3 regions of the Vibrio campbellii CAIM 519 genome follow, and region 1 is predicted to be linked to each of the others. Evidence: predicted binding sites of a transcription regulator. Region 1 holds the regulator's gene; each other region holds the start of a gene.
What was found. Region 1 encodes CRP, which controls carbon source genes, mostly activating them, when cyclic AMP is high. Its sites were predicted from a motif close to TGTGANNNNNNTCACA; they were not measured.
Positions count from the first base shown of each region.

Region 1 (5,407 bases):
GTCTGAGCAAACGCCATGGACGGGTGAACTTGCTATGAAGTTGTGGGAAGAGGTTGGTCTACCAAAAGGTGTGATTAACTTAGTCCAAGGTGCGAAAGAGACAGGCATTGCGCTGGCTGATGCGAAAGGCATTGATGGCGTGCTGTTCACCGGTAGTGCGAACACAGGTCATGTTCTGCATCGTCAATTTGCTGGTCAGCCGGGTAAGATGCTGGCGCTTGAAATGGGTGGCAACAACCCGATGGTTATCTCGGATAACTACGGCGAACTAGACGCAACGGTTTACACCATCATCCAATCTGCCTTCATCAGCGCAGGGCAACGCTGTACTTGTGCTCGTCGTCTTTACATTCCATTTGGCGACAAGGGTGATGCAGTCATTACTAAGTTGGTGGAAGCGACACGCAATATTCGTGTAGACCAACCATTTGCAGAGCCTGCGCCATTCATGGGACCGCAAATTTCGCTTGCGGCAGCCAAGTTCATTCTCGATGCACAAGCGAACTTGCAATCACTGGGTGGCGAAAGCTTGATTGAAGCGAAAGCGGGCGAGGCGGCGTTTGTTTCTCCAGGCATCATCGATGTGACGAACATTGCCGAATTGCCAGATGAAGAGTACTTCGGTCCACTTCTACAAGTAGTACGCTACGAGGGGCTAGAGAAAGCGGTAGAACTGGCGAACGATACGCGCTTTGGTTTATCTGCGGGTCTGGTTTCGACCGACGACCAAGAGTGGGAATACTTCGTGGACCACATTCGTGCCGGCATCGTGAACCGCAACCGTCAGTTAACGGGTGCAAGTGGTGATGCGCCATTTGGTGGTCCGGGTGCCTCAGGTAACCTACGTCCAAGTGCTTACTACGCAGCAGACTACTGTGCGTACCCAATGGCATCAATGGAGGGACAAGAGACGGTCTTGCCTGCCACATTGAGCCCAGGTTTAAGCCTGTAATAGAGAAATACGAAGCGGTGACAAAGTATCGCCGTTTCTCTCTGCCGGAGCTATTTACCAAGTTAGGATTCTGGTAAGCGCGCTGGCAAACGCCAAAGGCGAGCTTAAGACTCTCCAGCGTGTGTTGACTGACTGGCACTTATGCTGCACATACCGTCACAGGTTGATGACCGCTCGTTCGTGATTCTGGACAGCCCACGGGCTGTGAACGAGCGGTCAACTTCTTCTTACCCCTAACTCTACATTTCATAACAAGGAGTCGTTATGACGCCCGATGTGTTATTTGAATCGCTATGGCAAGACTACATTCAACGTCTGTGCCCTTCCGCTGCTAAAGTCCATCAACTTCTTCAAGAAGATGAACCTCTGATTAATGACCATATTGCGCTACGTACGTTTAATGTCGCTCCCCTAGGCATTGAAACGTTAGCGAAGCCATTCTTGGCGGTGGGTTACAAAGCCTGTGGTGACTACGTATTTGAAAGCAAAAAGCTGGTGGCAAAACATTTTGAGCACCCAGATCCGAAGCAGCCAAAGGTCTTCATCAGTGAATTGAAAGTGGATGAGTGCTCACCAGAGCTACAAGCCATCGTTCATAAACTGGCAGAGCAGGTTGATGCTTCTAAACTGACAGGCAGTGACTTCTTGTACGGCGGACGTTTGTGGGACCTAAGCTATGCTGACTTCCAAACTTTGGCGAAAGAGAGTGAATACGCTTCTTGGCTTGCAGCGCATGGTTACGGAGCGAACCACTTCACAGTGAGTGTGAATCAACTCAATCAGCATGAAGAAGTGAAGCAAGTGAACGACCACCTACGCACAGTAGGCTTTACCATCAACGAGAATGGCGGTGAAGTAAAAGGCACGCCAGAGGTACTACTAGAGCAATCGTCGACCATGGCAGACAAAGTGCCAGTGACCTTTACTGAAGGCGTTGAGGTGATTCCTGGAGGCTTCTACGAGTTTGCTAAGCGCTACCCAATGGATAACGGTGAGTTGTACCCAGGATTTGTGGCTGCATCGGCAGATAAGATCTTCGAGAGTACTAACGGGTAGAAAGAATCGAGAACGTGCTACGCACTGGAGATGCGGGAACGCTTTGCTTCGGGAGGTTTTTACTCTCAGAACCTTAGAGGGCTTAATCCCGAAGGACGAAGTCCGATTTCGGAACGCAGTGTTCCCGATTCTCGTCTCTTAAAAACAAAAAAGCCACCAAACTTACATTTGGTGGCTTTTAAATTTTTTAAACGTTAATCGAGATTAACGAGTCCCGTAAACAACGATAGTTTTACCGTGCGCAGAAATTAGGTTCTGCTCTTCTAGCATCTTCAAGATACGGCCTACTGTCTCACGAGAACAGCCAACAATTTGACCGATCTCTTGACGAGTGATCTTGATTTGCATGCCGTCTGGGTGCGTCATCGCATCTGGCTGTTTAGCAAGGTTCAGAAGAGTCTGAGCGATACGACCAGTTACGTCTAGGAACGCTAGGTCACCCACTTTTTGGCTAGTAACTTGTAGACGACGAGCCATTTGCGCAGAAAGGCGCATTAGGATGTCTGGGTTAACTTGGATAAGTTGACGGAATTTCTTGAAAGAAATCTCTGCCACTTCACAAGGAGATTTAGCGCGAACCCAAGCTGTACGCTCTTGGTCTTCTTCGAATAGACCAAGCTCACCAATGAAGTCGCCTTGGTTTAGGTAAGAAAGGATCATTTCCTTACCTTCTTCGTCTTTGATAAGAACCGCAACAGAACCTTTAACGATGTAGTACAAAGTCTCTGCTTTTTCGCCCGCGTGAATTAGCGTGCTCTTTGATGGGTACTTATGAATATGACAGTGTGAAAGAAACCACTCTAATGTTGGGTCGGTTTGAGGTTTACCTAGAACCATAATATCTCACTTCCTCTGCAGGGTACGCTTGCGCTATCCATATTTTAGCTAAGCCTGAATGGGCTTACTAGGATAAGAGCACTTTTTATATGCTGCAAGCTCTCTTGTGTTTCGGTTAGAAATAGTATCCTTTTTCGGAAACGATTTCTTGATTTTAATCGTGCCATGATTGAGATTTTGTAAGCAAAACTGTGCACATGATCACGGTATGAAAAGTAAACACTCAATTAACGAGGTTTTTAGCCAATTTTCCCAGTTTCGATGAGTTGCTGCAGGATCGGCCTCACTATGAGCTCCATTGCAAAGCTCATCTTACCGCCTGGAACCACAATGGTGTTATGGCGAGACATGAATGAGCCATCAATCATCGCCAGCAAATACGGGAAGTCGACATTCTTGATACCGCGTAGGCGGATCACCACGAAGCTTTCATCCAAACTAGGGATGCCTTTGGCGTTAAGTGGGTTGGAAGTATCAACGGTCGGTACACGCTGGAAGTTGATATGTGTGCGGGAAAATTGCGGGGTAATGTAGTTCAGATAATCGTCCATCGAGCGCACGATCGAATCCATTACCGCTTCTCTTGAGTGGCCACGATCGCGCGTGTCACGAACGAACTTTTGAATCCATTCCAAGTTCACGATTGGCACCATGCCAATCAGAAAGTCAACGTGACGCGCCACATTAACATCGCCATCCACCACGCCACCGTGTAAACCTTCGTAGAACAGTACATCGCTGTTTTCAGGCAGATCTTGCCAAGGTGTAAAGGTGCCCGGCATTTGGTTGTATGGAACGGCTTCATCAAAAGTGTGCAGATAGCGGCGCACGCTGCCGGTGCCATCTTCACCAAACTGACGAAAGAACTCTTCTAGGCCCGGAAAGTCATTGGCTTGTGGCCCAAAGTAGCTAATGTGTTTGCCTTGCTCACGCGCTTTACGGATTTCGACATCCATCTCTGGACGTGTAAAACGGTGGAAGCTGTCACCTTCAACCCACGCTGGTTTGACGTTCATCATATTGAACATCTTGCGGAAGGCTTCAGAAGTGGTGGTAGTACCGGCACCGGACGAACCAGTAACCGCAATGATTGGGTGTTTCGCTGACATGACAAACCTTGTCGAAAATTACTTACCTGTAAAGTGCAGCACGCGTATGCTGCACGGTCGATAACCCACTATAGCACGTAACAAGCCCTTGTCATCGAGTGGGATACGGTAAAATGTGAAGGGTCTAAAACTTTGCTTTTAGTTGGATATCAACCGTTTCATGAAGCTCAGAAAATACGATGACCGCTTCGCCTTTCTCTAATTGGGATTTGACCTGATCGATTTTACTCTGCAGTGAAACTTCAACTGAGCCGTAGTCGGTGCCTTCACGAAGAACGAATTCGCGGATCAGGTTTTCTAGTGTCTCTGGCGCAATGTCTTGCCATGGAATGATCATAAATACCTCAAACTTTTATGATGTTTAAGCGCGCCTCTTAGGTTGTTGATGTCTGGTGCGCCTAAGTAGTTTACTGTGTTCGCGGCACGGATACAGCAGAAAGGTACTCCGCAGCGATACTTTCATAGTAAGCCGGCAGGGCTTCTTCTAACCAGAACTTCGGCTTTAATGCGCTACCTGTTAGGAAGCCTACGTGACCACCATGTTCGTAAAGTCGGTAATCGATGTTGTCTGGCAATACGAATTTCGGGATCACTTCTTCGGTCATAAAGGGATCGTCTTTGGCGTGGATGATCAAGGTTGGCAAGGTGATCTGCTGCAGCTTGCTTAAGCCTGAACATTGATCGTAATAATCTTGCGCGTCCTTAAAGCCATGCAGAGGCGCGGTGATCAAGTCATCAAACTCATACAAGCGAGTGACGCGTTTGATCGAGTTGTACGACAGGGCTAACTCTCCGTGGATCAAATCGTGCTTCTGTAACGCATTGCGTTTGAGTGAGGAGAGCAAATAGCGTCGGTAAACTTTCGAGAAGCCTTGCTCAATACGATTTGCGCATGCTGCCAAGTTCAGTGGTGCAGAGACAATGGTCGCGGCACTTAAGATGGGATCGTTTTTGTACTCAGCCAAGTAGTTCGCCAACATGTTACCGCCAAGGGAAATACCGACCGCAACTTTAGGGTTGTTAGGGAATTGCTGATTGAGCTGCTCAAGAAAGAAGCGAGCATCCGTTACTTCGCCGGAGTGATAAGCGCGGGCTTTTTTGTTTGGCTTACCGCTGCACCCACGAAAGTGCATCATCACTGACAGCCAACCCGATTTAGAGAAGGCATTCATCAAACCATTCGCATACGGGCTATAGAAGCAGCCTTCCAAGCCATGAAAGAGGACGAAGATTGGTTTGATGTGAGCGGCTTCAGAACCTGGCTGCTGTGACCAGGCCAAATCAAGGAAGTCACCATCCGGTGTATCGAGTGTTTGCCAAACAGGCGTAAATAACGCTTTTTTGCGGATAAAGCGCGGCAATAGCGTCTGGAGATGCGGGTTCTTAATCCCGGCGGCTGCGAAAAATTGTGTCATACCTAACTGCTCTTGTATGGTCCTTCAATGTTCGCCGA
Region 1 is NZ_CP015863.1:3,033,271-3,038,677, reverse strand. It holds gene astD (succinylglutamate-semialdehyde dehydrogenase) at 1-952, shown strand, start outside; gene A8140_RS14585 (DUF1338 domain-containing protein) at 1,217-2,008, shown strand; gene crp (cAMP-activated global transcriptional regulator CRP) at 2,213-2,845, opposite strand; gene A8140_RS14575 (phosphoribulokinase) at 3,085-3,954, opposite strand; gene A8140_RS14570 (YheU family protein) at 4,079-4,291, opposite strand; gene A8140_RS14565 (hydrolase) at 4,362-5,369, opposite strand.

Region 2 (5,407 bases), 820 kb from region 1:
CGGTAAGTAATGCGTTGGGATCCACTCGGCGATATTGGCACCAACAAAACCGCCAATCACCACGCCAGGCATCAGCCATTTGACGACGAACATATCGACGTTGCCAAGCTTAAGGTGGTTAAGTGCAGAAGAACCAGAGGTCACGATGATACTCGCCAATGACGTTGCTAACGCCATGTGCATGCTAATTTCAGGAGAGATACCAGCAAGAGGAAGAAGGTAAAGTAGCGCAGGTACGACAATCAGTCCGCCCCCGATACCAAGAAGCCCCGCCATCACGCCTACGAAAGCGCCTAGCGCGAGCAATAATATAAATAAAGAGATGGTCACTGTTACCTACTTCTTACCTGCACGAATAAAGCCGGCAAAGCCTTGCTGGATAAAGAAATCATGCATCATTTGATGAATTTCTTGCCCGTAAGAGCATGACATGGCTTTTTCGACGAGTTTTTCGAGTTCTTTTTGTTGGCTATGACGAATCAAATATTTCACCTTAGCCACGTTCGAGGTGTTCATACTCAAACTGTTGTAGCCTAAGCCCAACAGGAGCAACGCACCAAATGGATCACCAGCTAGCTCACCACAAATACACACAGGCACTTGATATTGGTGGCAAACATCGTGAATTTGTTTTAACGCTAACAACACCGCGGGATGCATGGATTCATAGACATCCGCAACACGTGAATTGTTCCGATCGACAGCCAACAAATATTGCGTTAAGTCGTTGGTACCGACAGAAACGAAGTCAACACGGTGAGCGATAGCTGGCAGCAAGTACACCATTGAAGGCACTTCGATCATCACTCCAACCTTCGGAGCTTGAATTCGCTCATCCAGCAACACCACCTCGCTGTAGGCTTGATTAATCAGTGCGACGGCGTCGTCGAACTCTTTAATGCCTGACACCATTGGCAATAAAATGCTCAAGTTGCCACTTTCCGCACTCGCCCTTAGCATCGCTCTCAATTGGATCAAAAAGATGTCTGGGTGATCCAAAGTAAAACGAATACCACGCCAGCCTAAAAATGGGTTGTCTTCATCAATAGGCAAATACGGCAATGGTTTATCACCACCGATATCTAGGGTACGCATTACAACGCGTTGATTCGGGTAACTGTTCAGAATCGCTTGGTACTGATGATACTGCTCATCTTCTGACGGAAAGTGATGCTGAAGTAAAAAAGCGATTTCCGTTCGATACAAACCAACGCCATCAACACCGGAGTTGATCGCGATATTGCTATCGGCACTCAAACCCGCGTTGAGCATTACTTCAACATGGCAATCATCTTGCGTGATCGCAGGCAGTGCTGAGTCTTTGTTCACCATGGCGAACAATTCAGACTCTTCACTAACAAGGCTACGATACTCGCGCAGAAGCTGCCTGTTCGGTTCTAAATAAATCTCACCAGTGTACCCATCAACAATGCCGTTCTTACCATTTACGACGCTGGTGTTGATGTTCGCGCCCATGATGGCAGGAACACCCAATGCACGTGAGAGAATCGCAGCGTGAGAGTTTGCAGCACCTTCCAATGACACCACAGCCAACAGATGTTGTTTTGGAATCGACGCTAATAACGTGGCCGTAAGTTCATTGGCAACCAAGATCACCGGACGATCAATCGAGGCATGCTCTTGCTCACTGTTGTGCAAGAAATACAGCAGACGTTGCCCTAACTCTCGAATATCTTGCGCGCGCTCACGCAGGTACACGTCAGACATACGCGCAAAGCGGTTCGAGTAGGTTTCAACAACTTGACGTAACGCCCAGTCAGCACGATCGCCCTTTTCAATCTGCTTCTTCAGATCGCCACGCAGCATTGGATCATTGAGTAAGTGAGTAAAAAGGTCGAAGATCGCCAAGGCGTCTTTATTGATTTCACTGTCGAACTTCTTGCGCATACGACGAAAATCACTCAGCGCCCTTTCCACCGCGACCGCAAGCAGTTCATGTTCTCGTTCTTTATCTAAGGCAGAGGCAGGGAAAACATCGCTCAAATTAGGCTGGGTATTGTCAAACCAAAACTCACCTATCGCGACCCCCGTTGAAGCTGGTAGCCCTTTAATCACCGTTGGTTTAGAGGCAAGTTGCCAATGACCGAGATTTTGCGCATGGGCAATCAGTATTGCAATCTGAGCGGACAAGGTAACAAGGAAAGACTCTTCCATCTCACTGAACAAACGCGGCGTTTTCTGCTGGATAACCAACACACCTAATACTTGCTTACGATGGATGATTGGGGTACCAAGAAAAGAGTGGTAAACCTGCTCACCCAATTGAGGAAAGAATTTGAAATCAGGGTGAGTGGAAGCCTCAGCCAAGTTTAACGGTTCTGCACTGCGCTTCACCAAACCGACCAAGCCCTCATTGAAGTTGATATGGATGCTATCGCCTTCAAAAGTAAGGCCTTGAGTTGCCATTAACTCAAGGCGCTGCATTTCTTCATTAGCAAGGTAAATAGTACAACACTCAGTGCATAGGGCGGCGCAAGTCTCTTTTACCAATATGTCGAGTGCCAGATGCACGTCATCGACTCTGGAGACTTTTTCAACTATTTCCCTTAGCTGACTGAGCATGTTAATCCTCTATCTACGTTGCTTTTTTCTTTTCCCTTTCGTCTTGCGCTCTCGAAAAGGCATGGCTAAAGATGCAAACTCTTTCATTGCTCGACGGTATACGTCACGCTTGAAAGAAACAACTTGCCTAACTGGATACCAGTAGCTTACCCAGCGCCAACCATCAAATTCAGGGGATTTCCCACGCTGCATATTAATGCGGGATTCATCGCATTCTAATCGCAGCAGAAACCATTTCTGTTTTTGGCCGATACAAACAGGCTTGGAGTCCCAACGCACCAATCGCTTTGGTAGCTTATATCTTAACCAATGACGACTTGTTGCGATGATCTTAACGTCTTTTTTCGTCAGACCGACTTCTTCATATAACTCCCTGAACATGGCTTGTTCAGGTGTTTCACCTTCGTCAATCCCACCTTGTGGAAATTGCCATGAGTGTTGCCCGTATCGTTTAGCCCAGAAGACCTGACCATGGTTATTACATATCACAATACCAACATTGAGTCGGTAACCATCGCCATCTATCACTGGCTAACCTCTATGAATAATTTTTTATTACCGTGATTTTTCCACATATCCCCATTACTAGCAAACTTACTGATGTGATATGAGCAAGATTTATTAGCTTTTGGCCAATTTTGGATATCTTTTGAGCAGACATTATTTTATCAACACAAGATTGAGACATAGCCCACATTTATTCACCTTTTCTGTGAATAACTTTGTGAAGAAAACGCTATCAACAAAGAATTTTGTTCAAAACCATCACAAGAGCCAATTTCAATAATGACAACAAAAAAACAGTAAATTATTGATAATAAATACATATATTTAGATTTTTTTGAATTAATGATCTTACTTTTCTTGATGATCTTTTCACCAAACACAGATCGGTCAAAGATCGCACAATCGGTTATTTATCCACATTGGACAGGTAGGACTTCATGACATCTCAATAAAATCAAGCCTCAATCATGTCTTAAACCCCTGTTTATTCATCCACCCCACATAGAGATCCTATTGGTCACTTCCTAATCTGTGGATAAGTTATGGATTGATCATTCTTAATTCAGCTCGATGAAATCTTCGACAGAGGATTTTATTTAAATTTGTTAGACTAGACGTTTTCCAATACCACCTTGTCATCATGAAACCAGAACCACAATCCGAAGCTGAACTGATGGAACGCGCGCAAGACATTGCTGGCTTAAGCTTTGCCGAGCTCGCTGAGGAAGCTGGCATGACCGTTCCTGCAAACTTGAAACGCGATAAAGGTTGGGTCGGTCAATTACTCGAATGGCACCTGGGTGCCCCAGCCGGCAGCAAGCCTCAGCAAGATTTCGCCAAACTTGGGATAGAACTAAAGAGCATTCCAATCGGGTATTCTGGCAAACCTTTAGAGACTACCTTTGTCTCTGTTGCCCCACTGACTGGCGTGCAAGGTTTAACATGGGAAACCAGCCATGTACGCAATAAACTATCCCGTGTGCTTTGGGTACCAGTAGAAGGTGAACGTGAGATTCCGTTGGCTGAGCGCCGTGTCGGCAGCCCGTTGATTTGGTCGCCAGATCAAGAAGAAGAGCAGATTCTGAAAAATGATTGGGAAGAATTGATGGAATTGATCGTACTAGGTAAGTTTGATCAAATTTCCGCCAGACACGGAGAAGCACTGCACTTACGTCCGAAAGCTGCAAACGCGAAAGCTTTAACGGAAGCGTACAGTTCGAACGGAAAACCGATCAAAACCCTGCCTCGTGGTTTCTATCTCAGGACACAGTTTACTGAGCAGATCCTACTGAAGCATTATATTAACGCCCAATCAGAGTGATTAATGCGTTACCAGTGACAGTTCAATGTCACAGTAAGAGGCTGCGCCATCGCTACCAAATTCATCGTAAGCGTTGTGCAGTCTCAAGTAAGCTTTATCAATCCCTAACCTAAGCAGTTCCTCTTTTACCAAATCTAACGACCCAAAATGAATCGGATCCTCGCCATCTTTGATTGGCTCTAGTTGGTGTTTGTACTCCACTGCTAATAGATAGTCAGAGACATCAGAACAACCTATCACAAAGACCTTCGGTGTTTTGTAAGAGTCCTTGTGGTGGCCATGCAACCACATGTCGAGTTGATGCTTCTGCATAATTCACCTCCTTCACAAGATCCTTTAAGTCTAGTTAGCGTATTGATAAGTTTCGAGTTAACGACAAAGAGAAACCTAAATCATTTGCGACCACGACTAAAAATCCCCTATATTGGAATGACTTATTCAGTCGGTAACTCTTCAAGGATGTGAAATGCAATATACAAAACTACCGCACTCATCACTCGAGATCAGTAAGATCTGCCTTGGCACTATGACGTTTGGTGAGCAAAATACCGAACAAGAAGCGTTTCAACAGCTCGACTTTGCCCTCGATCATGGGGTGAATTTCATCGATACTGCCGAGATGTATCCCGTTCCGCCGAAAGCTGAGACACAAGGACTCACTGAGCAATACATAGGTAATTGGCTAGCGAAAAGCGGTAAGCGTGAGAAAGTCGTATTGGCAACAAAGGTCGCAGGTCCACGCAACGTTCCCTACATTCGTGAGAACATGAGCTTAAACCGCCGACATATCCATACCGCGATTGATGACAGCCTTAAACGCCTACAAACGGATTATGTCGATCTATACCAACTGCACTGGCCACAACGTCAAACCAACTGCTTTGGACAGCTCAACTACCCTTACCCAGATAAGCAAGAAGAAGTCACGCTGATCGAAACACTTGAAGCACTGACTGAGTTAGTCAAAGCGGGCAAAATACGTTACATCGGAGTATC
Region 2 is NZ_CP015863.1:603,069-608,475, reverse strand. It holds gene A8140_RS02945 (sulfite exporter TauE/SafE family protein) at 1-330, opposite strand, end outside; gene ptsP (phosphoenolpyruvate--protein phosphotransferase) at 337-2,583, opposite strand; gene rppH (RNA pyrophosphohydrolase) at 2,593-3,111, opposite strand; gene mutH (DNA mismatch repair endonuclease MutH) at 3,731-4,411, shown strand; gene A8140_RS02925 (DUF6482 family protein) at 4,412-4,723, opposite strand; gene A8140_RS02920 (NADP(H)-dependent aldo-keto reductase) at 4,878-5,407, shown strand, end outside.
Region 2: rppH (RNA pyrophosphohydrolase) is a predicted target of CRP. The motif match lies at 3,264-3,279, and genes of this name have one in related genera.

Region 3 (5,407 bases), on a different replicon from region 1:
CTTATGTTTTTTCTCAGCAGAAGCCAATAGCTTCTCATCGCTGCCAGTATCGTAGCCAAGTGAAGTGAGCAAGCGGCGCAGTGTTTCTTCAGAAACTTTTGCCTCGTCTCCCCACGCGCTGACGTAGCTATCAGCTAATCGCGCCATGTCTGCGACTTTCTTTAATGCTGTTTGTTCTTTCATCGCTCTCTCCGAAGGTAATACCAACACCTTCCATGTAGGGTTTTATTGTTATCAATAACTAATTCTTGAAAATGACCAAAGGTAGCGCTCGGCTACCTTGGTCTTAACTGGGTTCTATTAGCGTTTCACCGCTTCAAGTTTCCAGATGTTGTTCACGTAGTCGCGGATAGAGCGGTCTGATGTGAACTTACCAACTAGGGCAGTGTTAAGAATCGCTTTCTTAGCCCAGCCTGCTTGGTCTTTGTATTGTTTGCCCATTTCTTCATGCGCTTTCACATAAGATGCGAAGTCAGCAAGACATAGGTATGGGTCACCGCCATCTAGTAGGCTATCGAATGTAGCGCGTAGTAGGCCTGGTTGACCTGGCGTAAACTCTTCACCTTTTAGTAGGTCTAGAGACGCTTTCAGTAGGTGATCGGCGTTGTAGTAGTCGTAAGGGTTGTAGCCAGCTGCTTTAACCGCTTTCACGCCTTCAACATCAAGACCGAAGATGTAGATGTTCTCGTCGCCCACTTCTTCACGAATCTCAACGTTAGCACCATCCATAGTACCAATAGTTAGGGCACCGTTAAGAGCCATCTTCATGTTACCTGTACCAGATGCTTCTTTACCCGCTAGCGAGATTTGTTGTGAAACGTCTGCCGCAGGGATGATGATCTCAGCCATGCTCACGCGGTAGTCAGGGATGAATACCACTTTCAGTTTGTTACCGATGCGAGGATCGTTGTTGATCTTCTCTGCAACCTTGTTGACTGCGAACATAATTTCTTTCGCTAGGTGGTAGCCCGGTGCTGCTTTCGCTGCGAAGAAACATACGCGCGGCTCACACTCGAAACCTGGTTCGTTCAGAATGCGGTGGTATAGAGACAGAATGTGTAGCAGATCTAGGTGCTGACGCTTGTACTCGTGTAGACGCTTGATTTGAACGTCGAAGATAGCGTTAGTATCTAGCTCGATACCCATGTTATCTAGAACCCAATCAGCAAGACGCTGTTTGTTTTCTTTCTTAACAGCCATGAATTCTTTTTGGAATTTCGCGTCTGTTGCGTATTTAGCAATGCCTTCTAGCTGCTCTAGTTTCGCAGGCCATTCTGGACCTACTTTCTCAGTGATTAGCTCAGATAGACCTGGGTTACAGAACTTCAACCAACGACGTGGCGTGATGCCGTTCGTTACGTTGTGTAGACGAGTTGGGTACATCTCGTGGAACTCTGGGAATAGGTCTTTCTTAACCAATTCAGAGTGAAGTGCTGCTACGCCGTTTACCGCGTAAGAACCAATCACACATAGGTTAGCCATGCGAACCATGCGGTTGAAACCTTCTTGGATGATAGAAAGCTTCGCTTGCTTCTCACCGTCACCAGGCCACATCTTACGAACTTCTTGTAGGAAGCGGTGGTTGATTTCAAAAATGATTTCCATGTGACGTGGCAGTAGACGCTGGATTAGCGACTCTGGCCATGTCTCTAGTGCTTCTGGAAGTAGCGTGTGGTTAGTGTACGCGAATGTCTGAGAACTGATTTCCCAAGCCGCTTCCCAAGTAAGACCTTTTTCGTCCACTAGGATGCGCATTAGCTCAGGGATAGCAATTGTTGGGTGCGTATCGTTAAGCTGGATTGTCTCTTGCTTAGGTAGATCCGCTAGCGAGTAACCTGCTGCTTCGTGGCGACGTAGGATGTCGCGTACAGACGCTGCTGAGTGGAAGTACTGTTGCATTAGACGCAGTGTTTTACCTTTTTCGTGGTTGTCGTTCGGGTAAAGCACTTTAGTGATGTTACCTGCATCGATCAGCGCGTGCTGAGCTTCGAAGTAATCACCGTTGTTAAAGCTTTCTAGTGAGAATGGTGCAATTGCCTGACATTCCCAAAGACGTAGAGGGTAAACCGTGTCTGACTCGTAACCTACGATAGGTAGATCCCAAGGCATTGCTTTTACAGACATGCCAGGAACCCATTTACGAACTTCTTTACCGTTCTCGTTTACCACTTCAACGTGACCGTAGAAGCCGATTTCTTGCGCAAGCTCAGGGCGAGCCACTTCCCAAGGGTAACCTTCTACACCACGCCATGCGTCTGGTGCTTCTTGTTGACGGCCGTCTTTGAACGACTGCTTAAATAGACCGTATTCGTAATGCAGGCCGTAACCTACGGTTGGGAATTCTTGAGCCGCACATGAATCCATGAAACATGCCGCTAGACGACCTAGACCACCGTTACCCAGTGACGGGTCGCGTTCTTCTTCTAGAAGGTCTGTTAGGTTGTGACCTAGCTCAGCCATAGCTTCAGTGATCTCTTCGTAAAGACCCATGCTGATTAGGTTGTTACCAGTCAAACGACCGATAAGGAATTCTAGTGAAAGGTAGTTAACGCTTTTCGCTTCTTGGATGCGAGCGTCCGCTTCAGTAGCAAGCAAATCACAAGTCGTAAATTCAGCCAGTGCGCGACCCATTGCTAGGTACCATGCGCGGCTATCTGCATTTTCAATCGTGTGAGCGTAAGTTACAGATAGATGTTTCTTCACGCTTTCTTGGAACGACTTCTTGTCAAATTGTTTCTGTTGAGTAGGTTTCATTAAGAAATTCTCACGTCTTTTAGTAATTCATCTGCCATACATCGTGCATTTCCCTCTGTGAATAAACATCCTCCCATTTGTCCTCCCCACAAGGAGGAGGGGGTAGGGCGTAGAGGGCGTAAGCTTGCAAACTTAGTGATCTAAATCGCAACAGAGCAACCTATCATCCGATTCTTAGTGATTCGGATCACAGCCACCTAATGGAAAGATTAAAATTTGTTCATGACGTTTTTTATTCACCCTTCTCACTCCATTGTAAAAACTGTCTTATCGATCACATTACTTCTTTTAACATTGATAATTTCTCCTTAATAGATGTGCAACTCTTTCTACATGGGTTCAATACCACCGGCTCTTAAGTGACCAAAATCACAAATATAGGGCGTAGTTGATGGCATTTGCATCAACTCTCGAGAATTAGGAAGTGGATCAAAGTAAGAGGCATTTCTGATGTCGTAACATCCACAACGACTCGCAAGCTTGTACACTTTTTATACAAGCTAGAATTTAGTGGTGTGAGTCAATTTCTAGTTTCGCTAGCTCAAAAGATTTAAGGACAGAATTAATAATGTGGATTCCATCTAAACTTACCCGCCCTGGCCGCTTGCATAATGCGATCGTCCGCCCGCGAGTATTGGACTTACTGCAACAAGCGCCTTACTACAAACTGGTACTGTTTCGCTCGCCAGCTGGTTATGGGAAAACCACCATGGCAGCGCAGTGGCTATCAGATAAACCCAATGTGGGTTGGTACAGCATTGATGACAGTGATAACGATGGTTTTCGCTTCGTCAACTATTTGCTGCAAGCTTTAAACAAAGCGACCAACTACAAATGCTCCAACGCACAAAAATTGGCTGAGAAACGTCAGTTCTCTTCTTTACGCTCTTTATTCAGCGAAGTTTTCGCTGAGATGGCAGATTTTCAGCACGAATGCTATGTCGTTTTAGATGACTACCATTTGATCACTAACGACGAAATTCACGAGTCAATGCGCTTCTTCTTAAAGCACATGCCAGACAACCTGACTGTGGTAGTCACTAGCCGTGCGGCGCCACCATTGGGTACTGCGAACCTTCGCGTCCGTGATCTGATGATTGAAATCGGCAACGAGATGTTGGCGTTTGATACCGAAGAAACTACTCGTTTCTTTAACCAACGCATTGCCGATGGCATCGATGAAGATATGGCCAATAACCTGCGCACTTACGTAGAGGGCTGGCCATCCGCGCTACAGCTAATCGCACTGCAAGCGCAGCACCAGAACCGTACACTGGCACAAACCGTAGAATCGGTGTCTCAATTTAACCACGCGCATCTGTGGGATTACCTCGTAGAGGAAGTCTTTGACCTTCTCGACCAAGAAACCCGTCATTTCTTAATGCAAGTGTCGGTGCTTGACCACTTCAACGACGAGCTCGTGTTTGCCCTGACTCAGCGTGAAGACGCGCTAGGCATAATTGAATCACTCAACCGCTTCGGCTTGTTTATCTATCCATTATTAGAAGGTGAGCAAAACTGGTTCCGCTTCCATAACCTATTTGGTGAGTTCTTATCTCATGAGCGCCTTGCTCGCATTCCTCAACAAGAAAAAGACCTACATCGCAATGCCGCGGTTGCTTGGCTTAAACAAAAAGCCCCTCATCAAGCGATTCATCACGCCCAAAAGTCCAACGACACCGATCTGCTCGTAGAAATCTTGAATGAGTTCGGCTGGAAGATGTTCAACCAAGGCGAGTTGACGACCCTAGAGTCTGCCATCAACCAACTTGATAAAGATCTGTTGTTCAGCCATCCGAAATTATCGATGTTGCGAGCGTGGCTAGCGCAGAGTCAACACCGCTATAACCAAGTAGGCAAACTGCTAGCGGAAGCAGAAGAAGAGCACAAGAAGCGTAATATTGAAATCGATTCTGGCTATCAAGGCCAAGCGAATGCCTTACTCGCTCAGGTCGCGATCAACAGCAACCAACCAGAGCACGCATTAGAGCTTGCCGAGCTTGCCTTAAGCCAGCTTGACCCAACCGTATACCGCAGCCGTATTGTGGCTACGTCGGTCGTCGGCGAAGTTAACCACGTATTAGGCAAACTGGATCGCGCATTGCCAATGATGCAGCAAACCGAAAAACTGGCGCGCCAGTATCAGGTTTACCACCAAGCCTTGTGGGCAATCTTGCAGCAAAGCGAAATCATGATCGCCCAAGGCTACGTTCAAGCCGCATTTGAACTTCAAGATTCTGGCTTCCGTCTGATTGAAGATCAGCAACTTCAACACGTTCCTCTTCATGAGTTCTTGTTACGTATTCGTGCGCAGGTACTGTGGTGCTGGAACCGCTTAGATGAAGCGGAAGAATGTGCGTACAAAGGCCTGCAAATTCTAGAAAACCACTCACCAAGTAAACACTTACACAGCTACTCAATGTTGGCTCGCATTGCCATTGGCCGTGGTGAGTTGGATAAAGCCGGCAAGTTCATCGAACATATCCAACATTTGATGAAGCAATCCACTTACCACGTTGACTGGACAGCAAATGCCTCACTTTCTCTGATCTTATTCTGGCAAGCGCGCGGCAATACAGAAGCGATTCAAGAATGGTTGAACACCGCCGTCCGTCCTGAATCGGCATGTAACCACTTCCAACAGTTGCAATGG
Region 3 is NZ_CP015864.1:1,713,737-1,719,143, reverse strand. It holds gene malQ (4-alpha-glucanotransferase) at 1-183, opposite strand, end outside; gene A8140_RS24005 (glycogen/starch/alpha-glucan phosphorylase) at 301-2,754, opposite strand; gene malT (HTH-type transcriptional regulator MalT) at 3,323-5,407, shown strand, end outside.
Region 3: malT (HTH-type transcriptional regulator MalT) is a predicted target of CRP. The motif match lies at 3,113-3,128, and genes of this name have one in related genera.